DNA from 2 places in the Parashewanella sp. 2210YD4-3 genome. Region 1 is predicted to be linked to the other one. Evidence: riboswitches for the same ligand, from Rfam matches in the RefSeq annotation. Region 1 holds a riboswitch; the other holds the start of a gene.

Evidence for each region. A riboswitch is a leader RNA that binds a small molecule or an ion and turns the genes downstream of it on or off. The one in region 1 is predicted to bind thiamine pyrophosphate.
Region 2: it holds a riboswitch for thiamine pyrophosphate, as region 1 does, so the genes downstream of both, thiC (phosphomethylpyrimidine synthase ThiC) here and AC1EU0_RS12225 (TonB-dependent receptor) in region 1, are expected to answer to the same signal.

The regions. Positions count from the first base shown of each region.
Region 1 covers NZ_JBWQOG010000007.1:161,746-169,293, reverse strand. The annotation lists gene AC1EU0_RS12235 (TonB-dependent receptor) at 1-2,274, shown strand, start outside; gene AC1EU0_RS12230 (DUF3360 family protein) at 2,580-4,109, shown strand; TPP riboswitch at 4,409-4,518, shown strand; gene AC1EU0_RS12225 (TonB-dependent receptor) at 4,620-6,752, shown strand; gene AC1EU0_RS12220 (hypothetical protein) at 6,924-7,184, shown strand; gene pnuC (nicotinamide riboside transporter PnuC) at 7,207-7,548, shown strand, end outside.
Region 2 covers NZ_JBWQOG010000003.1:61,759-69,306, reverse strand. The annotation lists gene thiC (phosphomethylpyrimidine synthase ThiC) at 1-1,273, opposite strand, end outside; TPP riboswitch at 1,400-1,518, opposite strand; gene AC1EU0_RS05545 (hypothetical protein) at 1,777-2,967, shown strand; gene AC1EU0_RS05540 (helix-turn-helix transcriptional regulator) at 2,964-3,974, opposite strand; gene AC1EU0_RS05535 (GGDEF domain-containing protein) at 3,968-4,897, opposite strand; gene AC1EU0_RS05530 (TonB-dependent receptor) at 5,202-7,548, shown strand, end outside.

The sequences.
Region 1 (7,548 bases):
CGTACTCTTGTACTTTTAAACGGTAAGCGTATGCCTGGCTCTCCGACTCTAGGTGGTACGTCAGTAAACTTGAACTTGATCCCTACTGCAGCGATTGAGCGCATTGAAGTACTAAGTGATGGCGCATCTGCTATTTATGGTTCTGACGCAATCGCTGGTGTTGTTAACATTATTCTTCGTAAAGATTTTGAAGGTCTAGAATTCTCTGTTACTGGTACTCGCCCAATTAAAGAAGGTGGTGATGAGTGGAAAGCACACATCGTTGGTGGTGCATCTGGTGAGCGTGGTAATGTTTCTTTCTCATTCGAACATCTAAACCGTGACATCATTTTCCAACGCGATCGTTTCTACTCTCGCGCTACAGGCCACAAAGCAGAAAAATTTAATGATACCACTGGTATTTCTGCGTATGCTCGAAACTTCCGAGATAAAGATGGTCAATTTCGTCCTCTAGAAGCTTGTAACAACCCTAAAATGGTTGATGGCGGCCGCACATTCGATTACGGCGGTGGCGATTTTATCTGTGGTTATGACTATACCGCAGAAGCCGCTGACCACGCTGCTCGTAGTTACACTGCAGGTTATGTAAGTGGTGAATATGAAATCACAGACGAACTACGTTTCGAAGGTCAAGGCCTATTTGCTCGTAACGAGACCTTTGGTCGCTTTGCGCCTGCTGCAGGTCATTTTGGTGTAAAAGCTGGTGCAGTTAACATCAGAAACTACGACGAAGATGGTAAGTTCACAGGTATCGGGAAAAACAAAACTGACGGTCGTGTATTCTACCGCTTCACCGATGTTGGTACCCGTGACACTGAAACCGTTGACTACAGCACTGACATTCAACTTGCCATTATTGGCGAGCATGATGACTTTGGTTGGGATGTAAACTATCACTATACTCTTCAAGAAAACAACGCTTACGGCAAAGGCTATGTACATCGCCCTACCGTTGAGAAGTTAGTTGAATCTGGTGAGTTTAAGTTTGGTCCAGAAGGCAATTCAGCAGACGTTATTGCCAAAATCCGTCACGATACTCTAAAACGTGACACCATGAAGTTCCACAGCATTAACGCTGGCATCAACTTCGAAGCCATTGACCTAAGCGGCGGCATGATTGGTTGGTATTTCGGTGCTGAAGCACTTAAATATGACTATGTGGCTGATGTAGATGCTCAAACTGCTGCAGGGGATGTAATCGGTTCGTCTGGTAATGGTTCAGGTGGTGATCGTGAAGTTATTGCTGCATTCATGGAAACAGTTGCTCCAATTACTGATGACTTAGAATTCAACATGGCTCTTCGCTATGATGACTATAGTGACTTTGGTTCAGCAGCTACACCAAAGCTAGGTCTACGTTACCAAGCTCTTGAAGATGTTGTTATTCGTGCATCTTGGGGTAAAGGTTTCCGTGCTCCATCTCTAACTGATTTGTATGCAGCAGATTCTTTCAGCTCTGATTCAGCTACCGATTACCATTACTGTGAAGCTTCTAAAACTCCTGTAAGCGAGTGTAAAGCCAAGCAATACGATGTTACTCGTAAAGCGAATGATAAGTTAGAAGCAGAAAAATCTGACTTCGTAAACTTAGGTGTTATCTGGAGCATTACTGATCAACTTAGTACTAAAGTAGAGTACTACAATCTTGATATTAAAAATGCTATCCAATTTATCTCTCTTGATGCATTACTAGAGCAAGAGCGAGAAGTTGGTTATGGAAACCTTAAACAAGGTAAACTTAAGCGTGTAGGCGATAACCCTAATGGTAAGATCGACTCTGCAGAAACTCCTCTAGTAAACGGTGAAGGCCTTAAGACTTCAGGTATCGATTTAAATATTGCATATACTGATATTGAAACTTCATTCGGTGAGTTTGGTTTCGTTTATGATCAAAGTTATGTACTGAACTATAAAGAAGAAGAGTTCTTCAGTGGTCCAGTAGTTGATAAGATTGGTCGTAACGGTTTACCAAAGCTAAGAGCAGCATTCACTATTGATTGGAACATGGACAACCACAGCGCATCTCTAATCACTAAGTACATTCATAGCCAATATGAGCGTACGGTTAAAGGTGTAAGCAGCGGTCACTTAAGCTCTCAAACCACTATGGATTTCAACTATAACTATAGTACTGATTGGGAAGGTAAGTTCAGCTTTGGTATTCGTAATCTAACTGACAGAGATCCTGTTTTAGACTCAAGCAACGACTTCGATGCTAGCCTTTACAACATCTACGGTCGTACTTTTGTAGCAAATTACACGCAAAAGTTCTAAGAGAACTCTTTTTCTTATAATCTAAAGCGGCTTCTTTGAAGTCGCTTTTTTTATGTCATTTTAAATCTCAACTCAAGCCTCATACCCCCCCTCTATTACAAAGCCATATCAAACTAATAACTCACAGTTTTGTTAGCAAGATCCCAATTTTTTCCAACCAATCTTTTAAGCTGTGATTTCGATACCGATGCTACACCATTTCATTTGTTACTATTGTCACAGGTAAATTGGTATTACCAATTTAATTTTATGTATTCTCGAATGTGAGAACATCTCAGTTTAAACTTCTGGGAGCAATACTATTTATGTCAGATAATAAAATGAACAATCAAAACGTGGACGATGCAAGCTATCAAGAGCTACATCGACCTGCTTCTGAGTTTGAAACCAGAAGCGACTACCTTGAAAACGAGCTAAAAATTATGAAGCCTCGCCGTTGGGGGCTTAACTTACCCGGCCGTGATTTCCGCTTTGAATGGGAAGATCTTGTTCCGGCCATCGCTGGTACTATTGGTATTACCGTAATGTATTCAGCGGTAATGGCGGCATGGGCTGCTGGATTAACAGAAAAATGGCCACACGTTAATCTAGGTGCGGACTTTGCTATTCAAGTTATGCGCGTTGAAATGCTTATCCCTGCACTACTATTTTGCGTGTTAAGTTCGGGCTTTATTAACCCTAGAGCTAACCTCGGTGGTAACCATGGTCCAATGATCCCTCTCATTGGTACTATTGCTCTAGCAGGAGCACATCCTCTCGCTTTAGCCATTTTGATTGGCGTTTTCGGGCTAATACTTAGCTGGCTTAAGGGGGGCTCTCGACTCGTTAACCTCACCAGCAGTGGCGTTGCCGGCGGGCTTCTCGTTTACCTTGGTTTTATGGGGGCTAAAGGGCAGATCACTTCTTTATTTGATTGGTCTGCAGGGCTTCAAGCCAAGCACGCTTTAGATTACTCTTTATCTTATGTAGCGTTTGTTATTTTACTTATCAATGTGGTGCTTTATGCATTTTTAGCCAAAATTGAAAAACGCTGGCTTGCGATACCGCTTTGTTCTATAACCGCTATTGTTATCGCTTTTGTTCTTGGTGCAGGGCTTGATCTACAATTTGTTACAGCACCGGGATTACCTAATTTAAACCCAGTCTATTGGTGGGGGTCTACTGAAACCGGTTGGCAGTTAGGATTACCAAATACTGAACACTTTATTGCGTCTCTGCCATTTGCCATTTTGGCTGTAGCTATGTGGTCACCTGATTTCTTGGGGCACCGCATTTTCCAAGAGCTTAACTACCCTAAAGGCACCGATAAAGTGTTGATGGACGTTGACGATACCATGACCACCTGTTCACTGCGCCAAATTGTAGGAACAGCTGTCGGTGGCGGTAATATCACTTCATCTTGGGGAACGTATATGATCCCTGCGGCGATTGCCAAACGCCCTATTCCTGCTGGTGCGATCTTACTTGGACTGTTGTGTATTGTGGTAGCAATTCTTGGTTACCCAATGGATGTAGCGGTTTGGCGACCAGTAATGTCTATTGCATTGCTTGTTGGGGTATTCTTACCGCTACTTGAAGCGGGCTTGCAAATGGTGAAAGACAGCGTAAGTAGCCAAGCGGCTGGTATATGTATTTTTGCAGCTTTTGTGGCTAACCCTGTTCTCGCTTGGGCATTAACCATGCTTTTGGATAACAATGGATTAATTGGTGATAAAGAAAGACCAAAACAGCTTTCATTTGCTGACCGTGTAGTTATCCCTACTTTGGCTTTCGTTATCTGCTTAGCAGCAATGCTTGCCGTTGGTATGATTAAAGGTATTCCAGCTTTAATTTAATCATTTAGGGCTTATTTTCTCGCCTCTTGAGGCGGAAAAACTTGTAATAAGCTTTTGTGTCATACCTGCGAAGGCAGGTATCCAGAGCCTTTATTAAAATCAAAAAAAGTCACTGGACTCCTGCATACGCAGGAGTGACGCTGATGATTTCTGATTAATCTATGAAAGCAGCTTTCACTAAACAAACCTCTCATTTCAATCAAAATCGAACAACTGCTCACATTTAAACCAACAAAGCCATTTTTATTCATATTTTTGCAACATTTGTCTCAATTTTTGTTTTGTTTTCATATATAATTTCCCTCGCCAAGGGGTGTTTGTAAAGCTTGATTGAGCTTTGCAAACTGAGATTAAACCCTTAGAACCTGATCCGGCTTATACCGGCGTAGGAATGAGCTAATTGACCATAAAAGATGATATGAATACTCTCATGTCATTTAGAGTAGTCGTAAAACTTGCACTTTCACATCGCTTACCGAATGCCGGATCTCAGAATATTTTTGAGGTCCCATGTTAAACCAAGCTTTAAAACAAAAATTATCTCCGCTTGCATTGATCATATCTACAACTTTATGTGGACAAGCAATCGCTAAAACTAATTCAAATGATGATATCGAAGTTATTAAAGTCTCTGCAGACTTTCGTAATAACGATTTACTTACTTTGCCCGCAAGCGCAACCATTATTGATGCCAAGCAGTTAGAAGATGAAGGCGATCAACATTTTGAAGATGTGCTTAATTCTATTGCCAACTTTAACTGGTCAGGTGCGACTTCTCGCCCACGCTATTTTCAAATCCGTGGTGTAGGTGAGCAAGAGGATTACAAAGGTGCGCCAAACTCATCTGTGGGTTATGTCATTGATGACATCGATCTTTCTGGCTTGGGCATGGTTTCTAGCATGTACGACTTACAACAGGTTGAAGTGTTGAGAGGTCCTCAAGGTACTCGTTATGGCGCTAATGCATTAGCAGGCCTTATTTATCTAAAAAGTAATGACCCTAGTGATGTTTTTGAACATGGTGCTGAACTATCGCTAGGTAATGATGACCTACGCACTTTTAGCGGTTTTAGTTCTGGTCCTATTTCTGATTCGGTGCTTTATCGTGTTTCGATTCAGCAACACAATCAAAATGGCTTTAGAGATAACACTTTCTTGAATCGCGATGATACTAACAAGCGTGATGAATTCTCAGGCCGCATGAAACTGCGTTGGTTGATTAATGAAGATACCACCGCAGATTTAACGGTTTTACATGCCAACTTCGACAATGGTTATGACGCTTGGACACTTGATAACAACGGCTTTAACACCTTAAGTGACAAGCCGGGTAAAGATAGCCAACGTACCACAGGCTCAAGCCTTAAAATAAACCATACTGGTACTGCTGGTTTTAACATTACGTCCATTACCTCTTTTGCAGATAGCAAGCACCAACACGCTTATGATAGTGATTGGGCAAACCCCAAATATTGGGAAAGCCGTAAATGTGGTGATAAACCATGTGAATACAATGCTATTTGGGACAAAACGGGTAACCGTAAAACCATATCGCAAGAATTTCGTTTAACTTCAAAGGATTCGGGCCGGATCTTCGCTGATTCGACTGATTGGTTGGTGGGTGTTTACGCCATGAACCTCAAAGAAGATAATAGCCAGTTTGATGTTTATAACGGTGGCCGTGGGAGTATCGACTCTGATTATGAAGCCAGCAATTATGCAGTGTTTGCACAAATTGATACGGATTTGGGTAATGGATACAGCCTGTCTAACGGTCTGCGATTTGAACGTCGCAACAGTGACTACTCTGATAGTAAAAAAGAGACATTTTCTCCATCAGAAAATATGTGGGGTGGCCACGTATCGCTAAGTAAGACTTTATCCAATGAGCACAGCACTTATTTCCGTATTGCTCGAGGTTACAAGGCTGGTGGTTTTAACATGAGTCTGCCTGAGGGGTTTGAAGATAAAAAACAATTCGACACTGAAGTGTTATATAACTATGAATTAGGTCTTAAATCGCGATGGTTGGAAAATACTTTAAACACTAATATCGCTTTGTTCTATATGGATAGACATGATCAGCAAGTTTCTGCATCTGAGCAAGATCCAGATCGCCCAGATCGTTTCATTCTTTATACAGAGAACGCTGGTAACTCAAGCAACTATGGTTTAGAAGTTGATGCTAAGTGGCAAGCGACTGACAACCTAGAGCTATATGCAAGCTTAGGTTTATTACGTGCAACCTATGGCGATTACAGCTATAAAGACAAACGCGGCAAAGTTATCGATTTATCTGGCCGTGAGCTTGCGCACGCTCCTAAAGTCACAAACAGCTTAGGTGCGACTTATCGTGCTGATAATGGTATTTTTGTTAACTTGAATACCAGTGGTAAAAGTAAGTTCTTCTATTCTGATAGTAACGACTCTAAATCAAAAGGTTACCAAATTTTCAATGCAAGAGTTGGCTATGAAACCGATGACTGGGGCGTTTACCTTTGGGGACGTAACTTATTTGATAAGCAATACGGTGTTCGTGGTTTCTTCTTTGGTAACGAGCCAGATCAAGATTGGGTGAAAAAACAATACATTCGTTTTGGTGACCCTCGTGCATTTGGTGTAACCGCTAATATCAAGTTTTAATTACTAGTTTGATCTGATGTAAAAGAGCAATAGTCCGCACGGCAACAGAAGCGTACGTCCATGTACTCACGACCGTTACATCCTGTAACGGACGGTTGCCTTACCGCACTATTGCTCTTATCGATCTCTACACCGAATTAGATGTAATGTTAAATTACTTGGAAACTAATCATGAAACTAACCGCTGAAATAAGCATGTATCCGTTTAATGAAAACTACTTAGAACCTATCCAGTGGTTTATTGAGCGACTACGAAATTATCCGAACATTACTCGCACAACCAATGCAATGGCCACGCAAGTTTGTGGTGATTATCAAGAAGTCATGAGTATGTTAGCGACCGAAATGGAAGCCGCACATGCAAAATGGGGCAAAGCCGTATTTGTATGTAAATTCATTGGCTCAGAGCTCGACCTTTCCCATAAAGAGTGATTAACCTAACTTCTGGATAACCATGGAAATACTTACAAAAATTCAGTCTGAAATGGCTGTAATGACCAATTGGGAAGCCGTAGCAGTTATTCTTGCCATCGCTTACTTAGTTCTGGCAATGAGACAAAATATTTGGTGCTGGGCTGCGGCGTTTGCTAGCTCACTCATTTTCACCATTATTTTCTGGAAAGTCTCCCTATTAATGGATTCTGTTCTGAACTTTTACTACATCGCGATGGCAGTTTATGGCTATTGGATGTGGACTAAAGGCGGAAATAATAGCCATGGCGTTAAAGTTGTTTCTTGGTCTAAGCAAACACATTTTCACATTATTGCTGTCACAGGTTTTGTTTCAGTTATCTTA
Region 2 (7,548 bases), on a different contig from region 1:
CTTCATCGTTGGCATCTGCAATTGAGCCGGGACGCATACCGTCACCGATGGACAGTGAAACATCATACTCAGCACAAATTTCACAAATTTCACGCCAGTGAGTATATAAAAAGCTTTCTTTGTGATGACTCAAACACCACTTCGCCATAATAGAACCACCACGAGAAACAATGCCTGTTACACGTTTAGCCGTCATAGGTACGTAACGAAGTAATACGCCGGCGTGAATAGTAAAGTAATCGACACCTTGCTCAGCTTGTTCAATCAAAGTATCGCGAAATACTTCCCAAGTTAGGTCTTCGGCAACACCGTTCACTTTCTCAAGCGCTTGATAAATGGGTACTGTACCAACAGGTACAGGACAGTTACGAACCAGCCACTCACGGGTTTCGTGAATATAACGCCCCGTTGACAGATCCATCAGAGTATCAGCGCCCCATTTTACTGACCAAATCATCTTCTCGACTTCTTCTTCAATTGAAGACGTTACCGCTGAATTACCAATGTTGGAGTTTACTTTTACCAAGAAGTTACGACCCATGATCATAGGTTCAGCTTCAGGGTGGTTAATGTTTGATGGGATTACAGCACGACCACGAGCCACTTCTGAACGTACAAATTCAGGAGTAATCGGCTCCATAATGGCACCAAAGCTCTCGCCTTTATCCCGTTTTCCTAGCTCAGTTTTTGCTAATTCTGCACGCCCCATGTTTTCACGTATGGCAATGTATTCCATCTCAGGCGTAATAATGCCTTGGCGGGCATAATGCATTTGGGTAACACACTTACCTTTTTTAGCTCTTCGAGGAGTCGGTAAATCTTCAAAACGAATGTGATCTAATCCGTCATCAGCAAGACGTTGCTGAGTATATTGAGAAGATACTTTTGGTAATAACTCCGTATCTCCACGTTCTTCAATCCAGCCTTTTCGTACTTGTTTTAATCCCTTATGAACATTAATTTCATAATTAAAGTCTGAATATGGACCAGTACAATCATAAACATCAATGGGTGGATTTGATTCGGTAATCGGGTTTTCTTTACTACCACCAAGGATAGTATCAGTTTGATGTATTCGGCGCATACCGACTTGAATATCAGGTCGGCTACCTTCTACATAGATTTTTTCAGAGTTGGGAAATTGCTCTGGTCTTAAGTTGTTGATGTACTGCTCTGCATATTCGCGGCGTTCACGACGAGTTTGCGGTTGTTTGTTACTGTTTTCAAAATGACCTTCTGAATGAAGGCTTTCGTTTCGAGTGTTGGTGCTCATAAGCAATCTCACAATAATTGTAATTCTTTGAGTTTGCTTGTCTGGTGTCCAATAAGGTCTGATGTATTGACTGGAAAAGTGAATGGTAAAGAATACACACCCATTAAGAGTGAATGTTAATCCTTTAATTCAATTTTTCTTGTTTCCTTCGTAGGTCTTAACCCAATCAGGTTCAACGGATCCCGCTTTTTATTCCAAATATGGAAAGTGCGATCTCAGCCATTTAGGCACTCCGACAAGTGTTTACCAATATCTATTGGTAGCGCTCAAAACCTGAAAGCTTCAGAAGTTTGAGCGCAATTAGTATATTCATAATTTAAATGTATTATCAACTGGTTTTGAAGTTAAAAATTATGAAGTTTGGCAAAAATTCACATGGCAATTCTAACTATCGAGATTCGACAAATCTCTTTTGCGTGAATTATTATTCATTTATCTTCAGTAATTCAAAATACTCTATAAAATACACAAATATAAATACTTTCAATTAACAAGAGGAGCCTATGGCTTCAGCTGACATGCCAATCCAAGCAAAACCAGCAAAGTATTTTTATGCATTGAATAATACTTTTACATCTGAAGTGTTAACCAGATTTTCCCTAGTAGACAGTGAAGATACGATCTGTGTTGCAATGACGATACCATCTGGTAAAACTCTATTTTTCGCACTCACTGTTGATAAAAGTGACCCTACGATCAGGCCTTATGTATTAAAATTTTTTTCTTATAACGAAATATCTGAGATTCCGCTTGCTCTTACTTATAAGCCGACATTTGTTGTTAGTGCTTCAACATATCAATTCAACAGGGTTTTTGTAGAATCGAAATATGGCGATAAGTTAATGCTTAATGCTAAAGGGCAACAGTTCATCCTTTCCCTTAATCTAAATCAAAGTGAAGAAACGTCCACATGTTCAATATTCAAACAATTACAAAGTCAGCTAAAAGCTACTTTGAGCCTTAACTCTCTTGTCGCAACGAGGAAATGGCAAGATGTGGAAGCCAAAGTTTCTGAAGGTGTTGATTTATCTTTTCCAGTCATAAATGATATGGACTTTATTGGTAATATTATCAAAGCTTACCCGTGCAGCTCTAAAGCCCTAAATCGAATGTTACAGGAAGGAATGAACCCCTTTATTTTAAATGGACATGGTACGTCAATATTGCATTATGCAATTGATAGAAAGCAGTCAGGGTTAATTGCAACTCTTCTTGGTCTAACCGAAGAGGCTAAAGGATTTGATCAAACATCTCGGCTTAGAGCTCTCCAGAGCGACTCTAAGGTGAAACCTTTAGGCACTCCTTTAGTCATTGCAACTAAAAACGGACTGATAGATACCATTAAAGCGATTCTTAAATGTTGCCCTCAAACCTTAAGCGTATACAAGGACTGGGATGAAATGTATAGAGCATTGCCGTTTTTTCTGCGTAGAAGTATAAAACATAGCCTTGCTACAGAAGTTATCCCACATTGGAAACACTTTAAAACAGATAAGCTTGTTCCTGAAGATCTTAAATATGCCTCGTTATCACACGCATTACTTGATAAAAACGAGAAAGGTGCTTCTCAATATATGTCCTTAGAAAATCCTGAACAAGAAAGCCAGAATGAACGAGTTTATTTCCGTAATAATGGTTCACCGAGTTGTACCATCTCTGGTAGTGAAAGCCTGAGCAGGAAAGACGAGAGTTAAGCCAACCACAACCGATAATTGCTTGGTAACTCTCCTGTCCAACGTTTAAAAGTACGACGAAAATTACTACTGTCTCTATAATCCAATTGCTTGGCTACATCATTTGGTTCATGTTGAGACAAAGCCATCAAGGCATTGATTAACTGAGCCTCGTCCTGCAAAGCTTGGTAGCTCGTATGGTACTCTTTCAACCTTCTTTTCAAAGAAGCAGGACTTAATGATAGTTGCTCGGCCATTTCATCTAAGCTAACTCTGTTTTGTTTTAACTGCTTGCGTATATAACCCTGCAGACCTTTACGAAAAGGCTGCTCTTTTAAAACCTTGTATACATTATGCTCAATTAACCTTGTAGACGAATTGTGTCTAATTCGAGAATACACAGGTTGCAGAGCGGTTTTACAAATTGACATTCTGCAAACGGGCGCAGAGAATTCTATATCCTGACCAAAATATTTATGATAATAAGCGAGCTGCTTAGGTTGTGCGTATGGAAAACTGTATACCGCCTTGAGCTGCTGCTTAGTCATCTGTTTATAGATTGACTGAAAGGTTGCAAACAGATTTTCATAAAAAAAAATTTGATGTTGATGAGCGCCAACATCAAGGCTAAAAATGACATGCCAATAATCTTGCGTCTCTAATAAATGTATCTGTAGCCAAGGATGAGTTAGCCACTTAAATTGATTCCAAAAAACAAATGCCTGAGGAATATCACTAGCTGAAATAAGACCAGATGCAAGCTCTTGTGATTGCTCAGCTAACCAAAATTGTCCTAGTAAAAACGATAGATCATCGCCCTTCCAAAGTTTTAAGGCATTTTCAATTAATTGGTTTAATTGCTGTGGGGATAACAACTTGTCAATTTGCTTCAAATCAGCAACAAAAACCCCCGTCCCTTTAAGAAGTTTGTCTGCCGCAATCCCTCTCTGTTTAAACAATGCCACCATACTTGCAACAAGTGGTTGGCATCTGAGGGACTTATCACGGTAAAACGCAGGCTCTAGCATTGCAGCTTCCATTCATTTACTACTGTATTGCTAAATTTGATGGTTTCCATTTTTTGGTTTAAAACACCAATCAATCGGAACAACATGATTTCATCTTCAAAGCATTGGTTGTTTTTAACTGATTGTATTTCAGTCGGAAGCATCCAAGAGCTACTGACTTGAATTTTCTGAGCTTTCAATGACTCCGTGATTTCCTGCGCCAAAACTGGGATAAAATAATCATCACTCGAATCAATCATTGCGATGAATCTATCCCCCGCGTATCGACAAATTAAATCACAATTGCGAGAACGATAACTTAACCAATGGCTGACCTCATTAAGGAACTTATCACCATTGGCCATACCGTGGGTTTGATTAAATTCTGTGAAATTATCTAAATCAAACATTACTAACCCAAACTTTGAACCTTTATCAAGAGAGTGCTTTAAATGAACTTCAAACCCTCGAATGTCATTAAGCTGGGTGAGAGGATCAACTAAATGGTGCTGTCTAATAAACTGCTCACGGTTATGTAACTGTTGATTAATAACCCTTTGCTCTAGACGCCACTGCCATAAGCCAAAGGTTAGAATGGTTAACCCAAGAGGTGTGGGTAATTTCTCTATGATATTCAGTGCAACGCCTAAATCATTACGAATAAAGATTTCGTCTAAAATATCTAAGTAGCAACCGAAAATGTAAATACTAAGACCAATTAGAAGCAGATTGGTAACCCGCCCTTTTGGTCTTGCGCTATATACCACCAGTAGCCAGCAAAAACTTACCCCGAATAGTGCCCCCTCAGTAATAATATCCAACCAATCGACAGAGACGCTCTGTTTGATTGGTAAAGATTGCAACATGAGTACAACGGGAAGAAGTAATGCCACGATGATCACTGATAACAAACTCCAGTTGATCGAATTAACTCCGAATTTCATTTTCTTGAAACCTTACTGAACGTAAGATCAAATTAACCATATGATGTTAAGTATTTATTACTACCCTTCGAGTTAGCTTTGCAGTCAAATCAGCTCACCTAATTATCATATTTAACTAAACACCTCAGTCTTTTAGAGACAAAAGTAGATACCCAAAGAGTTTCAAAGCAGTCAATTTGGCTCAAACCTACCCCAAAACTGGAGTTAAAACACAAGTTAAACAAAGACGAAATATTTCGGTCACAAAAATGAAAACATTATTTCCTACCTTTGCCACATCTCAGATGAACTCATAGGAAAAATAATGAAAAAGCCAACTAAATTATCCATGTTGACACTGTCATTAATTGCAGCAGGGATGACCAATTTTGCCGTTGCAGCAGGCAAGTTTGAAGGTAACATTCGTGACAATAGTAGCCAGCAACCATTGGCTGGAGCCATTGTTTCGATAAAAGAACTTAATCAAACTCAAACCGCAGGTCGCGATGGCAGATTCTTTTTTAATGGCTTAAAAGCTGGAACTTACACTGTCACCATTACCTATCTTGGTGCGGCTCCTCAAACTAAAACGATTGAAGTGAAAGACAATCGTACCACTAGCTTGAATGTTAAATTAGGCAGTGGTGAAATTGAGCGTATCCAAGTTATTGGTCAAAGTGGCTCTTTAAGCAAGTCTTTAAACCGCCAGCGCAGTGCCGATAATTTATTAAGCGTGATAAGCTCTGACGTTTTGGGTAATTTCCCTGATAGTAATGTTAGTGAAGCTCTGCAACGTGTTCCGGGAATATCAATTGAACGTGACCAAGGTGAAGGCCGTTTTGTTCGTGTTCGTGGTCTTGCACCTGATTTCAACTCTGTTTCGATGAATGGTACTCGTCTGCCAGCGCCTGAAGACGACCGCCGCGCTGTGGCACTTGACGTTATTCCTTCTGACCTAGTTCAATCGGTAGAAGTGAGCAAAACAGTAACACCGGATATGGATGCCGATGCATTAGGTGGCGCTGTTGAAGTAAAAAGTTTATCAGCGTTTGATCGTGACGGTCGTTTCTACAATATTTCAGCAGAAGCAAGCTATAACCAATTGCGTGAAAAAACCAGTCCGAAGATTGCTTTCAGTTTCAGCGATGTGATTAACGACAAGTTTGGTTTCGCAATTGCTGCAAGTTGGTATAAGCGGAAATTTGGTTCAGACAATGTCGAAACGGGTGGCAAGTGGGACTTCCCAGAAGACACAGGCTATGACAATGCCGTTCTTGAAGAAATAGAAGCTCGTAGTTATGACATTACTCGTGAACGTTTGGGTATCGGAGCAAACTTTGATTACCGTCCAAATGATAATAATGACTTCTATCTTCGAACTCTTTACAGCCAATTTGATGATGTAGAGTCTCGCAATGGTTCTGAAGTCAGCTGGGAAGTGGGTGATGATGAAGAAGGCTTATCACTAGGTCAACGTCATGAAGCCGAAGTAAAACGTTCTTTAAAATCCCGTACTGAAGAGCAAAATATTACTTCTTATGCATTAGGTGGTGAGAGTCGCTTAACTAAATGGACGATTGACTACCAAGTCTCTTACTCTGAAGCGTCTGCAGCAAAACCTCGACATATTGATGGTGCTGATTTTGAAGCAGACATTGACAGCATGGGTTACTCTGAAACACAAATCCCAAGATTAATCGGTCCTGCTGCATATTACGATGCAGGTGAATACGAGTTAAAAGAGATTGAAATAGCTGATTCTAAAACCACTGACAAAATGACTTCAGCCAAACTGGACTTTAGTCGCAGCTTTGAGCTTGGTTCAAACAATGGTGGTATTAAGTTTGGTTTAAAAACCAGCAGTCGTGATAAAACCAACCGTGAAGACATTTGGAAATTTGAAGATCTTGACGAAAACGGCGTTGATGAAGATGCACTCAACATGAGTAAATTTGCTGGTAAAAACATTGATTACCGTCTTGGTCAATTTGGACCTAGAATCAACGCTGGTCCAGTTTGGGATTTAGTAAATAAGTTGAATGCAGATGACTTCAAAGACGAAGTAGAATCTGTAATCAACGATTTTGACATCAAAGAAAAAATTAACGCTGGATACCTAATGGGGCACGTTGATTTTGATCAACTTCGCTTGTTAGCGGGTGTTCGTTATGAATCTATGGACAGAGATTCAACTGGTGTTGAATTTAAAGAAGACGAAACCTACTCTTCCTCTTCATTCAGCAAAGATGAAGATCACTGGCTACCTGCTCTTCACGCTAAATATAACATCAACGATAATACCATTGTTCGAGCGGCATGGACAAATACCATCACGCGCCCTACTTTCGACCAAATCGCCCCAGGATATTTTGTTGAAGATGACGATGGCGATATCAAAGCTGAGTTTGGTAACCCTAACCTTGAGTCATTAGAGTCTGTAAATTTTGACCTAAGTATTGAGCATTATTTCGATGGTATTGGCTTACTTTCTGCGGGCTTGTTCTACAAAGACATCGAGAACTTTATTTACCAAACAGATTTAGCTGGCCAAAAAGGTCGTTTTGAAAACTTCGATGAAGCAGTGACTTTTGCTAATGGAGTTGATGCAGAAATAAAAGGATTAGAACTCGTATACGTTCAAGAATTTAATTTCTTACCTGAGCCGTTCAGTG